One region of the Streptomyces sp. NPDC127097 genome, then DNA from elsewhere that is predicted to be linked to it. Evidence: riboswitches for the same ligand, from Rfam matches in the RefSeq annotation. Region 1 holds a riboswitch; the other holds the start of a gene.
What was found. Region 1 has a riboswitch for ZMP and ZTP ahead of ACFWJW_RS28720 (bifunctional 5,10-methylenetetrahydrofolate dehydrogenase/5,10-methenyltetrahydrofolate cyclohydrolase). Riboswitches for the same ligand answer to the same signal wherever they lie in the genome.

Region 1 (7,376 bases):
GCCCGCGAGGGCCGTGTTGGCGTCGGCCCGCGCCTGGGCGACGGTCCGTTCGGTGTACGCGTGGGCGTCCGCCTCGTACCGGACCTGGTCACGCTGCGCCTCCGCCAGGGTGCGCAGCCGGTACGCCTCGGCGTCCGCGGGGCGGCGTACCTCGGCCTCCAGCCGCTGGGCGGCGAGCGCGGCCTGCCGCTGGGCCAGCGCGGTCTGCTCCTCGATGACCTCCTGCGAGGCCCTGGCCTGGGAGAGCGGGCCGGCCTGCGCGGCCCGGGCGTTGTACTGCTCGGTCTCGGCGAGGAACCCCGCCCGTTTGATCGCGGTGTCCCGCTCGTACTCGGCCTTCAACGCCGCCGCCTGCTGCTCGCGTTCGGTCGCCTCCTGGTCGGCCTTGGCCTGCGCGATCCGGGCCGTGCTGGCCACCGCGGCGGCGTGCGGTGCGGCGAGATTGGTGATGTAGCCGGAGGTGTCGGCGATCTCCTGGATCTGAAGGGCGTCGACGACGATGCCGAGCTTCTCCATCTCGGAGTGGCTGCCGTCCTTGACCTCCTGGGCGACCCGGTCCCGCTCCCGGATGATCTGCTCGACGGTCAGTCCGCCGACGATCGAGCGCAGATGACCGGCGAAGATCCGGCCCACCAGCTCTTCCATGGTGGCCTGCTCGGCCAGGAACCGGCGCGCGGCGTTGGCGATGGACGTCTGGTCGTCCCCGACCTTGAAGACGGCGACCGCCCGGACGCCGAGCCGGATGCCCTGCTGGGTGACGCAGTCCTCGGAGATCTCCGCCTCCCGCAGCGACAGCGACAGCACACTCGCCTTCTGTTTGACGGGCAGGACCCAGCAGCCGTGGCCGGTGACGATACGGAATTGGGCGTCCCCGGCCCGGCGCTTCGAGCCGGAGATCAACAGCGCCTCATTGGGCGCGGGAACATGCCAGAACAACATCGGAACGCTCCTGGTCCGGTGCGACCGGCCCGGTGGGGGTGCGGGCACGGCCGCGGGAAAAGGGAGTGCTCACGTGGCCGGCGACGGTCGGCGGGACCGCCGGGTCACGCGGGCAGCGGCGCGACGATCACCGACCGCGCCGAGGTGTGGTCCACCACGATGACCTGCGTGTGCCGGGCGATGGGCTCGCGGGACCAGGCGGCGAATGCCTCGGTGCCGCCGCGTACGGGCAGCAGCACCTCACCCGGGCCGTCGGTCGGGATGGAGACGGTCACCCGCCCGATCACCCCGATCGGGCTGAAGTCCGTGTCATCCGTCGCGCTCACCCGGGCTCCGTCGCTGGTCAAAGCCGCTGTCGGCGCAGCCGCCGGACAGCGGGAAATCCTCGACAACTCAACGGTACTCCGGCCGGGGTGCCGCCCGCGCCGCCGGTCCGGCGGGCGCCGCGGACCGGTTTCAGGCGTCCAGACGGGCGGGCCGGGCCGCCGGGACCGACGGCTTTCTCGGGGGCAGTACGTCGGGCGCACGATGGGGCCGAAGGGCCGTGAGGGCGATCTCGGTCTCCTCCATCAGCGCGCGGTAGGAGACCAGGCGCTGCCACTCGGGATCGGCGACCCCGGGCACCGTGGCGGCGCGCTCGGTCCACTGCTTCACCAGCCCGGCGTACACCGGGGTCTGCCTGATGACCTCCGCGGTGATCCACCGCGGCATCTGCCCGGGGCGGGGGAGGGACGTCGGTCCGTGACCTGCGACGGTGCCGGAAGAGGGGACGCTCATGGCCGTAGAAACGATTCTTCGACGCTGGGGTCACTGCGTATTTTTGCAGCCGTCCGTACTTCCGCCAGGCAGGCAGGGGCGCATCTCCATCGAATATCACCTTATGCAGTGATCTATAGCCGGGAAGCGGTCCAATCCGGACGAAGGAACGTTGTCGCAGTCATGGAACCGAGGGAGTTGTGGGAGCGCCACGCGGTACTCGCACAGGCGTTTTGCAGCAGCGATGACGAGGTCCGCCGTACACAGGGACTCCTCGACGAGGCCGAGGCCCGCCGTTCGCGGACCCTGGCCGCCTTCGCCGTGACCGTGGGCAGCGACGCGGTGGTGGCGGATCTGCTCGGCCTGGACGAACGCGAAGTGCGGCTGGCCCGGCGCACGGTGGGCAAGGACGACGCCCGCGCGGTCGCCAAGAGCCTGCTCGCCCAGCCCCCGTGCGAGCCCGCCCCCGCACCACAGCAGCCCGCGCCGCAGGCCCCGGCGGCGCCGGCCCCCGCGCCACAGCCCGCCCAGGGGGCCGCGGCGCCCGGCCCCGCCGCACATGTCGCGCCGCCGCCCCAGCCGGGCCCGGCCGCCGCCCCGCAGCCCTCCGAACCGGCCTGGGCCCCGGCGCTGGACGCGGTCCTGATGAGCAGCTGGCACAACGGAGTCGACCTCACCGCCCTGGCCACCGAACTCGGCCTCGACGTCCGGCTGCTGGTGGGCCGCGCACAACAACTGTCCGCAGAGAGCCGCCCGATGCCGTCTTCCCCCTCGGACCGCACGGGACGGCACCGCCGGCTGGTCAACGTGCCGCCCCCACAGCCGGAGGCTTCCCCTCTGACATGGCAGGAGCCCTGGAAGCAACAGCCGTACCAGCACTACCCGGACCAGCAGCAGTACCAGGAATACCGGGTGTACGAGGAACACCAGCAGTATCAGCAGCCCACCCCGCAGCCCACCTGGGACGCCAATGCCATCACCGCCGCCCAGCACGACTGGGACGGCATCCTCAGCCAGTGGGAGGCCACCGCCGCGCCCCAACCACCCCTCTCCGCACCGGGGCAGGGCGGCGGGTGACCGGACCGCGCCGCCGGGCGTCGATTACAGTGGGCGCCGAGCCGTGACTGGCGCTTGGGTGGAGCACCACCGGGGAGCGGCTCGGCCATCCACGGCCGGTGCCGCGCGCCTGGGCGATCCCACCTGACGCTCAGGAGTAGCCCATGTCCCCGGACGCCCGCCTCATGGACGGCAGCGCACTCGCCCGCGGTCTCGTCGAACAGGCCGCCCGGCGCGCGGCGGACCTCACCGAACGGACCGGCACGGCCCCGTGTCTGGCGACCGTACTCGTCGGCGACGACCCCGCCTCGGTGACGTATGTCCGTATGAAGCGCAACCGCTGCGCGAAGGCCGGGATCCTCTCCCGGCATGTCGCGCTGCCCGCCGCCACGACGACCGCGGAGCTGGTCGACACGATCACCGCGCTGTCGAACGACCCCGCGGTGCACGGCATCCTGTTGCAGCACCCGGCCGGCCCGCACATCGACGAGCGCGCCGCGTTCGAGGCGATCGCCCCGGAGAAGGATGTCGACGGCGTCACCTGCCACTCCTTCGCCGCGATGAGCTTCGGCCTGGACGGCTTCGCCTCCTGTACGCCCGGTGGCATCCTGCGGCTGCTGGATCACTACGAGGTCGACCTGGCCGGCAAGCATGCCGTCGTGGTCGGCCGCAGCGCGATCCTCGGCAAGCCCGTGGGGATGCTGCTGCTCGGCCGCGATGCCACCGTCACCTACTGCCACTCCCGCACCACCGATCTGGCGTCGCTCACCAGGGAGGCCGATGTGCTGATCGCGGCCGTCGGCCGGCCCCGGTTCCTGGGCGGTGAGCACCTCAAGCCCGGGGCCGTCGTGATAGACGCCGGCTCCAACCCGGGCAACGTCGGGGATGTGGACTTCGAGGCGGCACGCACCCGCGCTGCCCTGATCACCCCGGTCCCCGGCGGCGTCGGCCCGATGACCATCGCCACCCTGCTCACCCAGACCGTCGACGCCGCGGCCGCCCAGCTGAACGCGGTCTGACCGCCGGCCGGCGCGGGGCGGTAAGGGGACGGAGTATCCGCCCGGTGGAGTGGTGCGGAGGGTGACGCACGGGCGCGGCGCGGATCGGCCGCGCCCGGTGCGTCCGGTGTCAGCGCAGCGTCCGCAGCATCGAGGCGTCGAACGGCACCAGGGCGTCGGTGCGGCCCTCGAAGATCTTGGCGGCCCACTCCGGGTCGCCGAGCAGCGCCCGCCCGATGGCGACGAGGTCGAACTCGTCCCGCTCCAGCCGGTCCAGCAGCCGGTCGATGTCGGAGACCCCGGCCTGTTCGCCCTGGAACGTCCCGAGGAACTCGTTGTCGAGACCGACGGAGCCCACGGTGAGGGTCGGCCGGCCGGAGAGCTTCTTGACCCATCCCGCGAGATTGAGGTCCGAGCCCTCGTATTCGGGCAGCCAGTAGCGGCGCGTCGAGCAGTGGAACGCGGTGACTCCGGCGTCCGTCAGCGGCGCCACGATCTCCTGGAGTTCGTCCGGCGTCTCGGCGAGACGGGCCTCATAGTTGCCCATCTTCCACTGGGACATCCGGAAGAGGACCGGGAAGTCGGGCGAGACCGCGGCCCGGCAGGCCGCCACGATCTCGGCGGCGAAACGGGTACGGGCGGCGCGGCTGCCGCCGTAGGCATCGGTCCGCCGGTTGGTGCCCGACCACAGGAACTGGTCGATCAAGTAGCCGTGCGCGCCGTGCAGTTCGACCCCGTCGAAGCCGAGCCGCTCGGCCGCGGCCGCCGCCTCGGCGAACGCCGCGATGACCTCGTCCAGGTCCCGCTGTGTCATGGCATGCCCGGACGGGGTGCCGTCGAGGGCGAGGCCGGACGGGCCGGACGGCGGGGCGTCGGGGAACGGCGGTGCGCCCGCTTTCCGGGCCATGCCGACGTGCCACAGCTGCGGCATGATCGTCCCGCCCGCCGCATGCACGCTGTCCACGACCCGGCTCCAGCCGTCGAGCGCGTCCGCGCCGTGGAAGCGGGGGACGGCGTCGCTGGTTCCGGCGGCGGGGTGTCCGACGTAGGTCCCCTCCGTGATGATCAGGCCGACGCCGCCGGCGGCGCGGCGTGCGTAATAGTCCGCGACATCGGTGCCCGGGACACCGCCCGGCGAGAACTCGCGGGTCATCGGCGCCATGGCGATCCGGTTGGGCACGGTGCGGCCGCCCAGGGTGAAGGGACGGGAGAGCGTCTGGGCCGCACGGGTGGCGGCGGCGCTGGCAGTCACGTGGGGGTCTCCTAGGAAGAGAACGCGGGCGCGGAACGCCGCCGGCCGGCAGACGTTCCGCTGTTCCGAACACACCACGGCGCTGCCGTCATCCGCTGCGCACTGTCTGCTGCGCCACAGTCGCCATCCCGCGGTCGTCACCCCACAGTCGCCACCCCACAGTCGCCACCCCGCGGTCGTCACCCCGCGGTCGCCGCACCGCAGCCATCGGACCGCCGCCGGCACCCCGCAGTCGCCTCTCCCGCGGCTGTCCCTCTGCCGCGCCGCGCCGTACCCCCGGCCGGGGTCAGGTGGTGACCGGCTGGGTGGCGCGGGCGAGTTCGCGGCGGAGGCGCATGAAGGGGCGGGGGCGGTTGAGGGCCAGGACGGCGGTGGTCTGCCCGTCGCGTTCGTAGCAGGCGAGGAAGCTGCGGTCGTCGGGCGAGCCCTCGACGATGCGCGGGGTGTCGGCGGGCAGTCTCCGACCGGCGAACTGGATGCGTACGCCGTACTGGTCGGACCAGAAGTACGGCAGGCTCCGGTGGGTCGCGACGGTGCGGCCGGCCAGCAGGTTCCGGACGGCGACCGCGGCCTGTTCGGTGGCGCTGGTCCAGTGTTCGGCGCGGGCGCCGTCCGCCCTGGCGACATCGCCGACCGCCACGATGTGGGCCTGCGGAGTGACCCCGCCCGCGTCGCAGCACACCCCGTCGTCGAGGGGGAGCCCGGAGCCTTCGAGCCAGTCGGTGTGCGGGCGTACTCCGATGCCGATGACGACCACGTCGGCGGGGAGCAGCCGGCCGTCGGCCAGCTCGACCGCGGTGACCCGGTTGCCGGCGCCACCGTCGTGCAGGCGGGCGACACCGGTTCCGGTGCGCAGGGTGACGCCGTGGTCCGTATGGAGGGCGGCGCAGATCTCGGCCATCGCGCCGCCGAGTTGGGGGACGAGAGGGAGCGGAGCGGCTTCGACCACGGTGACGTCATGGCCGAGCGCGGCGCAGGACGAGGCGACCTCGGCGCCGATGAAGCCCCCGCCGATCACCACGACCCTGACCGGGCCACGGGTCAGCTCCGCGCGCAGCGCCTGGGCGTCCTCAAGGGTGCGCAGGGTGTGGGTTCCGGCGGGGGCCGGGCCGGGGAGGCGGCGCGGGGTGGCGCCGGTGGCGATCACCACGCCGTCGGTGGCCAGGGACCGGCCCGTGTCGAGGAGTACCGCGCGCCCCTGGGCGTCGAGCCCGGTGGCGCGGGTGCCGAGGAGCCATTCGGCGTCCAGTTCGGCGATCTCCTCGGCATCGGCCAGGGCGAGTTGACCCTGGTCAGCGGTGGCCCCGGTGAGGAAGCCCTTGGACAGCGGCGGGCGGTCGTAGGGGCGGTGGTGTTCCTCCCCGACGATCACCAGCCGGCCGTCGAATCCCTGGGCGCGCAGGGCCCGCGCGGCGTAGAGGCCCGCCAGCGAGGCCCCGATGACAGCGACCGACTTCATGCGGCGGTGCCTTCCTCGGCGGCGTGGTGGACGTAGATCATGCCGTCCTCGACGGTCACGGGGTGGGTGCGCACGGGCCGGCGGGCGGGCAGACAGGTCGCCGCTCCGGTGCGCAGATCGAACGACGCGGCGTGCAGCGGGCATTCGACCAGGCAGCCCTCCAGCCAGCCGTCCGAGAGGGAGGCGTCCTGGTGGGTGCAGGTGTCGTCGATGGCGTACAGCTGCCCGTCGGCATGGAAGACGGCGATCGGAGGTGCGGTGTCGATGCGTACGGACTCGCCGGTGGGCAGCTCGGCGAGCGGGCAGACAGGAATCACAGGACCCCCCTGTTACTGTTCGGTATCATCGAGTTTCGCGTTGCGCACGATGAGGCGCCATGCGCAACAGAATCCAGCCGGGGAGCGGATGCGTCAAGCGGTCCCCGGAAATGCCGACCCTTCGAATCCCGGGCCGCGGCCGGGGTGCCAGGTGGTGAGATCCAACAGATGACGGACAGCGTGGAGGGACCGGCGGAGGCCAGGCCGCCGAAGCAGCCGGGCGGTGTGCAGTCGGTCGACCGGGCGGTGACCGTGCTGGAGATCCTGGCCCGGCACGGCGAGGTCGGCGTGACCGAGGTCGCCGAGGAGCTGGGCGTCCACAAGTCGACCGCGTTCCGGCTGCTGGGCGTGCTGGAGAACCGCGGGCTGGTCGGGCAGGAGCAGGAGCGCGGCAAGTACTACCTCGGGGCCGGGGTGCTGCGGCTGGCCGGCGCGGCGGCCGTACGGCTGGACATCTCCCAGGAAGGCGCGCCGGTCTGCCGGCAACTGGCCGGGGAGCTGGGGGAGACGGTCAATATCGCGGTGCTGGAGGGCGACGCGGCGGTCAACGTCACCCAGGCGCGCGGCCCGGCCTCGGTCACCGCGCAGAACTGGCTCGG
Region 2 (7,376 bases), on a different contig from region 1:
TACCTACGAGAGGCCGAGGTGGCCATGGAGAGGGCTGAGTCCAGGGGGAAGGCGTTCGGCTCATACGATCCGGCAGCCCTGAATTACCACACCAGCCAGGTCCGGTACGAACTCGGCGATGTTCCCGGCTCCATCAAGGCCATGCAGGAATCGGACAAGGTGCGCTACAGCGTTTACCGTCGCGCTCGCGTACGCCATCGCGCCACCCTGGCCGAGCGGCAACTGGAAATCGGCCACCTAGAAGCAGCATGCGCAACATGGCATCTCGCCCTGGACGATTACCCTCTGGTGCAGTCGGGGCGGGCAGATCAGCGCATGCAAACAATGTTCAAACTCATCCGCCCCCACCTCAAGAACCACGCCGCCCGGGAACTCCACGAACGCGCCCGGCTCGTCACCCCGGCCTCACTCCTGGCCTAGGAGGGGCACGGGCCCGGGCAGAACGTACGCCGGCCTCAGCCCTGATCTATGAGCACAGGGCCGCCGAGCGTCCGCATGTCGTAGGGGTGGAGCCAGGGGCCCCAGGTGCCGGCCTCGATCGCGTCGATCGCTGTCAGCGCGTCGGATGCGTTCTTGCAGCGGGGGTGCTGCACGGCAAAGGCCGCGAGGCGGGCGCGCAGGGTAGGCAGCCAGGCGGCGATGAGCTGTGGGTCGCCGTCGTACCACCAGGTGAACTTCAGCTCTTCCCAGAGGAGTTCGGTGGCCCAGCCGAAGGCGAGACGGACCACACCGGCGTCCGCTTCGGGACCGGCGAGCCCGGCGATGTGGTCCAGCCACGGCTCCAGGGAACCCGTCGCATGAGCGATTCCCTCCATCAGACGGGTGATCTCCCAGTACGGCCGGCCGTCGGTCACGGCGACATGCAGCAGCGCCCGGAAGGCCCGCCCGACCGCGGCGCGCTCGGCCACGGGCCAGTCCGCGAGCCGGGCACCGCGGCGGCCGAGGCGCCCCATCACATCCGACGGGTCGGTGCCGTCCCCATCCGGTCCCCAGCGGCGCAGCGCACGAGGGATGAAGCGGCGCCACAGGACGGAGTATTGGTCCTCGTCCCAGTGGCTGGCGACCTCACACATGAAGTGCCCAAGAAGATCGTCCGGCACATCGGCAGGGTCACCGCCGAGCACGCGCAGCTCCGACTCCGGAGTGCAGTAGGTGCACCCGTCGACCGGACCGTCGAGCCCAGGTGGCGACGCGAAGACCTCGTCCACCTCGGCGAGCGCGTCGCGCCACAGGGTGTACGCGGCGCGTGCAGGGGGCTCGGACATGCAGGGACCTACCGGAGGACTCCGCGCGGCCGACACCGGCGAAGAGCGCGACGCTACCAGCAGGCCGGCCGATGGGCGCAAGGGGGACTTGTCCGGGCGTTCATGCGCGGAGCCAGACCTGCCGGACGGACCACCCGCACCGCAAGCCGCCGCCCGCAAGCCGCCGCCCGAAGGCCCTCCGCCCCTACCCCTCCAGCACTCCCCGCAGTTGGTCGAGCCCCCAGTCCAGGTCCTCCTTGCTGATCACCAGGGGCGGGGCGATCCGGATCGTGGCGCCGTGGGTGTCCTTGACCAGGACGCCGCGCGCCATCAGCTGTTCGGAGACGGACCGCCCGGTGCCGCGGGAGGGGTTGATGTCCACGCCCGCCCACAGCCCGCGGCCGCGCACCGCGTCCACCGTGCCGTCGCCCACCAGCAGCCCCAGTTCGCCGTGCAGATGCTCGCCCAACTCCGTGGCCCGCTGCTGGAATTCACCGGTCCGCAGCATCGCGATGACCTCCAGCGCCACGGCGCAGGCGAGCGGATTGCCGCCGAAGGTCGAACCGTGCTCGCCGGGGGCGAAGACGCCCAGCACCTCGCGGGAGGAGACCACCGCCGAGACCGGCACCACGCCGCCGCCCAGCGCCTTGCCGAGCACGTACATGTCGGGCACCACGCCCTCGTGCTCACAGGCGAAGGTCCGGCCGGTGCGGCCCAGACCCGACTGGATCTCATCGGCGATGAACAGCACGTTCCGGCTGCGGGTCAGCTCCCGTACGCCCGCCAGGTAGCCCGGCGGCGGCACCAGCACGCCCGCCTCGCCCTGGATCGGCTCCAGCAGCACCGCGACCGTGTCGGCGTCGACGGCGGCCTCCAGCGCGGCGAGGTCGCCGTACGGGACGATCTCGAAGCCGGGGGTGTACGGGCCGAAGTCGGCGCGCGACTCGGGGTCGGTGGAGAAGGAGACGATGGTCGTCGTCCGGCCGTGGAAGTTGTTGTCCGCGACGATGATCTTCGCCCGGCCGTCCGGGACGCCCTTGACCTGGTAGCCCCATTTACGGGCCGTCTTCAGCGCCGTCTCGACCGCCTCGGCGCCGGTGTTCATCGGCAGCACGAGCTCCATGCCGCACAGCTCGGCCAGCTGGGTGCAGAAGTCCGCGAAACGGTCGTGATGGAAGGCGCGCGAGGTGAGCGTGACCCGCTCCAGCTGTGCCTTCGCCGCGTCGAGCAGCCGGCGGTTGCCGTGCCCGAAGTTCAGTGCGGAGTACCCGGCGAGCATGTCCAGGTAGCGGTGGCCCTCGACGTCCGTCACCCAGGCGCCCTCGGCGGTGGCCACGACGACGGGCAGCGGGTGGTAGTTGTGCGCGCTGTGGGCTTCGGCGGCCGCGATGCCGCGTTCCGTGGACGTCACCGGTGACTCCGTTCGGTAGACCGTGCGGGGCGCGGACCGTGCCGCGTCCCTCTCCATTGTTGCGCTCGCCCGGACCGTCCGGCCTGCGAAGATCCGCCGGACACGGCCGCCCGGGTGTCCTAGACTCTGCGATGCGCACCGCGACTGGCGTACGGGGAAGCAACCTCGAGGAAGCGGTGTGCGGCAACCACCACGAGGTGCCGCCCCGCCTGGGCACCCCGGGACCACGACCGGCAACACCGATCGACCGCCCCGGAGGACGCCATGTCACAGCCCCGCATGTCCCAGCCCCTTTCGCATCCCGCGCTGAGCGCCGCCGACCCCGAACTGGCCGCGCTGGTCGGCGCCGAGGAACAGCTCCAGGCCGACACGCTGCGGCTGATCCCCAGCGAGAACTACGTCTCCGCCGCCGTCCTGGAAGCCACCGGCACCGTCCTCCAGAACAAGTACAGCGAGGGGTACGCGGGCCGTCGCTACTACGAAGGCCAGCAGAACATCGACCAGGTCGAGACGCTGGCCGTGGAGCGCGCCAAGGCCGTCTTCGGCGTGGAGCACGCCAACGTCCAGCCGTACTCCGGCTCGCCCGCGAACCTCGCCGCCTACCTCGCCTTCGCCGAGCCCGGCGACACCGTGCTGGGCATGGCGCTGCCGATGGGCGGCCACCTCACGCACGGCTGGGGGGTGTCGGCCACCGGCACCTGGTTCCGCGGCGTGCAGTACGGCGTACGCCCGGACAGCGCGCTGATCGACTTCGACGAGGTGCGCGACCTCGCCCGCAAGGAACGCCCGAAGATCATTTTCTGTGGCGGCACCGCCGTCCCCCGCACCATCGACTTCGCCGCCTTCGGCGAGATCGCCCGCGAGGTCGATGCCGTCCTCGTCGCCGATATCGCGCATATCGCCGGCCTGATCGCGGGCGGCGCCCACCCCTCGCCGGTGCCGCACGCGGACGTCATCTCCACCACCACCCACAAGACCCTGCGCGGCCCGCGCGGCGCGATGCTGATGTCCCGGGCGAGCCATGCCAAGGCCGTCGACAAGGCCGTCTTCCCCGGCCTCCAGGGCGGCCCGCACAACCACACCACCGCCGCCATCGCGGTCGCGCTGCGCGAGGCGGCCGCCCCGTCCTTCCGTGACTACGCGCATGCCGTCGTCGCCAACGCCAAGGCGCTCGCCGAGGCGCTGCTGGCCCGCGGCTACGACCTGGTCTCCGGCGGCACCGACAACCACCTGGTGCTGATCGACCTCACCTCGAAGGACGTCCCGGGCAAGGTCGCCGCGAAGGCGCTGGACCGCGCCGGGATCGTCGTCAACTACAACACGGTCCCCTTCGACCCGCGTAAGCCCTTCGACCCCTCCGGCATCCGCATCGGCACCCCGTCCCTCACCTCGCGCGGGCTGGGCACGGACCGGATGCCGCTGGTCGCCGAGTGGATCGACCGCAGCGTCCGGGCCGCGGCGAAGGGCGACGAGCAGGCGCTGACGGTGATCCGTGGTGAGGTCGCGGAGCTGATGGCCGCCTACCCGGCGCCGGGGCTGCCGACGGCCTGAACGGGCGGCGCGAACGGGCGGCCCGAACGGGCGGGGTGAACGGACGGCGTAGTGGGGCCCGTCCGGCGCCCGACCGGCCCCGACCGGCTCACGGCAGACCGCGGCCCCCGACCGGCTCACCGGCCGTGCTCAGCCGGTGAGCCGGTCAACAGGTCAGCCGGTCACCAGCTCAGCCGGTGAGCCGGACCGGCAGGACGTCGGTGCTGTTGCCGATGAAGCTCGGGTGCGGCGGCAGCTCCGCGTCCGGGACGGCGAGGTCCAGTGCCGGGTAGCGGGTGAAGAGCGCCTCCAGGGCGACGGTGGCCTCCAGCCGGGCCAGTGGCGCGCCCAGGCAGTAGTGCGGCCCGTGGCCGAAGGACAGATGCCGGGTGGCGGGCCGCCGGGTGACATCGAACCGGTCCGCGTCGGGCCCGTACGCCGCCGGGTCCCGGCCGGCCGCCGAGTAGGAGGCCAGCATCGGGGTGCCCCGCGGTACGACCGTGCCGCCGAGCTCCAGGTCCCGGACCGGGTAGCGGAACGGGAAGTGGGCGACCGGGCTGTCGTGCCGCAGTGTCTCCTCGACCACGTCGTCCCAGGTCGCCCGCCCGGCCCGGACCAGCTCCAGCTGGCCGCGGTCGGTGCACAGGGCGCGTACCGCGTTGGTGATCAGATTGAGCGTGGTCTCGTGCCCGGCGATGATCATCAGCAGCAGGGTGCCGACCAGCTCGCGTGCGCTCAGCCGGTCGCCGTCCTCCTCCTGGGCGGCGATCAGCGCGCTGGTCAGATCGTCGCCGGGGTCCGCCCGCCGGGCCTCGGCGACCTGCCCGAGGACGGCGGTGATCTCCCGGTTGGCCGCCTGCACCTCGGCCGCCGTGCCGGTCGTGCCCACGATCAGGTTCGACAGCTCGTGCAGCCGGTCGCGTAACGCGGCGTCCACGCCCAGCAGTTCGCAGATCACGCTCATCGGCAGCGGATAGGCGAAGTGCCGGCGCAGCTCCACCGTGCCGTCGGCCGCGGCGGCGCCCGGCAGCCCGTCCAGCAGTCCGGCCGTCAGCGTCACGACCCGGGGCCGCAGGTCCGCCACCCGCCGCGCGGTGAACACCTTGGTCACCAGGCCGCGCAGCCGCCGGTGGTCCGCACCGTCGGCCGTGGTCATCCCGTCGACGGTGGCGAAGGTGGTGAGCGGCCAGCCGGGCGGCACGGTGCCGTCGTGCAGGGCCGTGAAATGGCAGGCGCTCTTGGCGACTTCGGGGTGTGCGAGGACCTCCCGCAGCACCGCGTGGTGGGTCACGGCCACCGCGGGCACCTCCCCGGGCAGGACGACGGGGACCACCGCCCCGGCCTCCCGCAGCAGCGCATCGGCCGCGGCCCGGCCGGCGCCCCCGGGGGCGAGCCGGTGCGGCGCCCCGCCCCCGGAGTGCGCGGGACAGGAGGCGGTGCCGGACGGGGGCGCGGGAGCGGGGAGGCGGGCATCGTCGGAGATCGGCTGTCCGTCGGTCATCCGACCCACGATTCCAGCTGTCGCCCGCCCCGAACAGGTCGCCGCGAACCGGCGCCGCGGCGCCGCAGGCCGACGGGCCCGGTCACCGCATGGGCCACCACGCGCCGGTTCCCCTCCCCGACCTGAGACAATCGAGGCATGGCTCTCCAGCGTCCACGTGTGCTCTCCGGCATTCAGCCCACCGCCGGCTCCTTCCACCTCGGTAATTACCTCGGTGCGGTACGCCAGTGGGTGGCGCTCCAGGAGTCCCACGACGCCTTCTACATGGTGGTCGACCTGCATGCGATCACCGTTCCGCAGGACCCGGCGGAACTGCGCAGCAACACCCGGATCGCGGCCGCCCAGCTGCTGGCCGCCGGTCTCGACCCGGAGCGCTGCACGCTCTTCGTCCAGAGCCATGTGCCCGAGCACGCCCAGCTCGCCTGGGTGATGAACTGCCTCACCGGCTTCGGCGAGGCGTCCCGGATGACCCAGTTCAAGGACAAGTCCGCCAAGCAGGGCGCCGACCGCACCTCCGTCGGCCTGTTCACGTACCCGATCCTCCAGATCGCCGACATCCTGCTCTACCAGGCCCACCAGGTCCCGGTCGGCGAGGACCAGCGCCAGCACATCGAGCTGACCCGCGACCTCGCCGAGCGCTTCAACAGCCGCTACGGCGACACCTTCACGATGCCGGCGCCGTACATCCTCAAGGAGACGGCGAAGATCTACGATCTCCAGGACCCGTCGGCCAAGATGAGCAAGTCGGCCGCCAGCCCCAAGGGCCTGATCAACCTCCTCGACGAGCCGAAGGTCTCCGCGAAGAAGGTCAAGAGCGCGGTCACGGACACCGACACGGTGATCCGCTACGACGCCGAGAACAAACCCGGCGTCTCCAACCTCCTCACCATCTACTCCACCCTCACCGGCCTCTCGGTCCCGGAGCTGGAGCAGAAGTACGAGGGCAAGATGTACGGCGCCCTGAAGACCGATCTCGCCGAGGTGATGGTCGATTTCGTCACACCGTTCCGGGACCGTACGCAGGAATATCTGGACGACCCCGAGACGCTGGACGCCATCCTGGCCAAGGGTGCGGAGAAGGCCCGCGCGGTGGCCGCCGAGACCCTCGCCACCACCTATGACCGGCTCGGATTCCTGCCGGCCAAGCACTGACGCCACCCCCTCGCGCGGCGGGCCACGGCCGGCCGCGCGGACCCCGCCGAGCCAGGGGGCCCCGCCCGTGGGCCCCTTGTCCGCTCGCAACAGGACCGGGGACGCTCCCCGATAAGGGCGCGCACCCGGCACACTAAGAGGGTGCGCGAGCGCGCCGCACACACGTCAGGAGGGAGAACGCAGTGGGGACCGTAACGCTGGGCGTTTCGATCGCGGTCCCGGAGCCTTACGGCAGCTTCCTCCAACGGAAGCGCGAAAGCTTCGGGGACCCTGCCGCACCCGGCATCCCCACGCATATCACCCTCCTCCCGCCGACGGAGGTACGGACCGAGGCGCTGCCCGCCATCGAACGCCACCTCGCCGAGGTCGCGGCCGGCTGCCGCCCCTTCCCGCTCCGCCTGGAAGGCACCGGAACCTTCCGCCCGCTCTCCCCGGTCGTCTACGTCAAGGTCACCGACGGGGTCGCGGGCTGCACCGCCCTCCAGGCCCGGATCCGCGCCGCCTCCGGCCCCTGCGCCCGGGAGCTCCAGTTCCCGTA

Region 2: it holds a riboswitch for ZMP and ZTP, as region 1 does, so the genes downstream of both, glyA (serine hydroxymethyltransferase) here and ACFWJW_RS28720 (bifunctional 5,10-methylenetetrahydrofolate dehydrogenase/5,10-methenyltetrahydrofolate cyclohydrolase) in region 1, are expected to answer to the same signal.

Annotation. Positions count from the first base shown of each region.
Region 1 covers NZ_JBHXFI010000048.1:25,992-33,367, forward strand. The annotation lists gene ACFWJW_RS28700 (SPFH domain-containing protein) at 1-939, opposite strand, end outside; gene ACFWJW_RS28705 (hypothetical protein) at 1,044-1,265, opposite strand; gene ACFWJW_RS28710 (hypothetical protein) at 1,396-1,716, opposite strand; gene ACFWJW_RS28715 (hypothetical protein) at 1,879-2,772, shown strand; ZMP/ZTP riboswitch at 2,806-2,894, shown strand; gene ACFWJW_RS28720 (bifunctional 5,10-methylenetetrahydrofolate dehydrogenase/5,10-methenyltetrahydrofolate cyclohydrolase) at 2,916-3,770, shown strand; gene ACFWJW_RS28725 (NADH:flavin oxidoreductase) at 3,880-5,001, opposite strand; gene ACFWJW_RS28730 (NAD(P)/FAD-dependent oxidoreductase) at 5,288-6,460, opposite strand; gene ACFWJW_RS28735 (bifunctional 3-phenylpropionate/cinnamic acid dioxygenase ferredoxin subunit) at 6,457-6,777, opposite strand; gene ACFWJW_RS28740 (IclR family transcriptional regulator) at 6,946-7,376, shown strand, end outside.
Region 2 covers NZ_JBHXFI010000001.1:132,272-139,647, forward strand. The annotation lists gene ACFWJW_RS00540 (tetratricopeptide repeat protein) at 1-420, shown strand, start outside; gene ACFWJW_RS00545 (hypothetical protein) at 456-1,265, opposite strand; gene rocD (ornithine--oxo-acid transaminase) at 1,450-2,655, opposite strand; ZMP/ZTP riboswitch at 2,786-2,877, shown strand; gene glyA (serine hydroxymethyltransferase) at 2,935-4,206, shown strand; gene ACFWJW_RS00560 (cytochrome P450) at 4,376-5,686, opposite strand; gene trpS (tryptophan--tRNA ligase) at 5,825-6,838, shown strand; gene ACFWJW_RS00570 (2'-5' RNA ligase family protein) at 7,021-7,376, shown strand, end outside.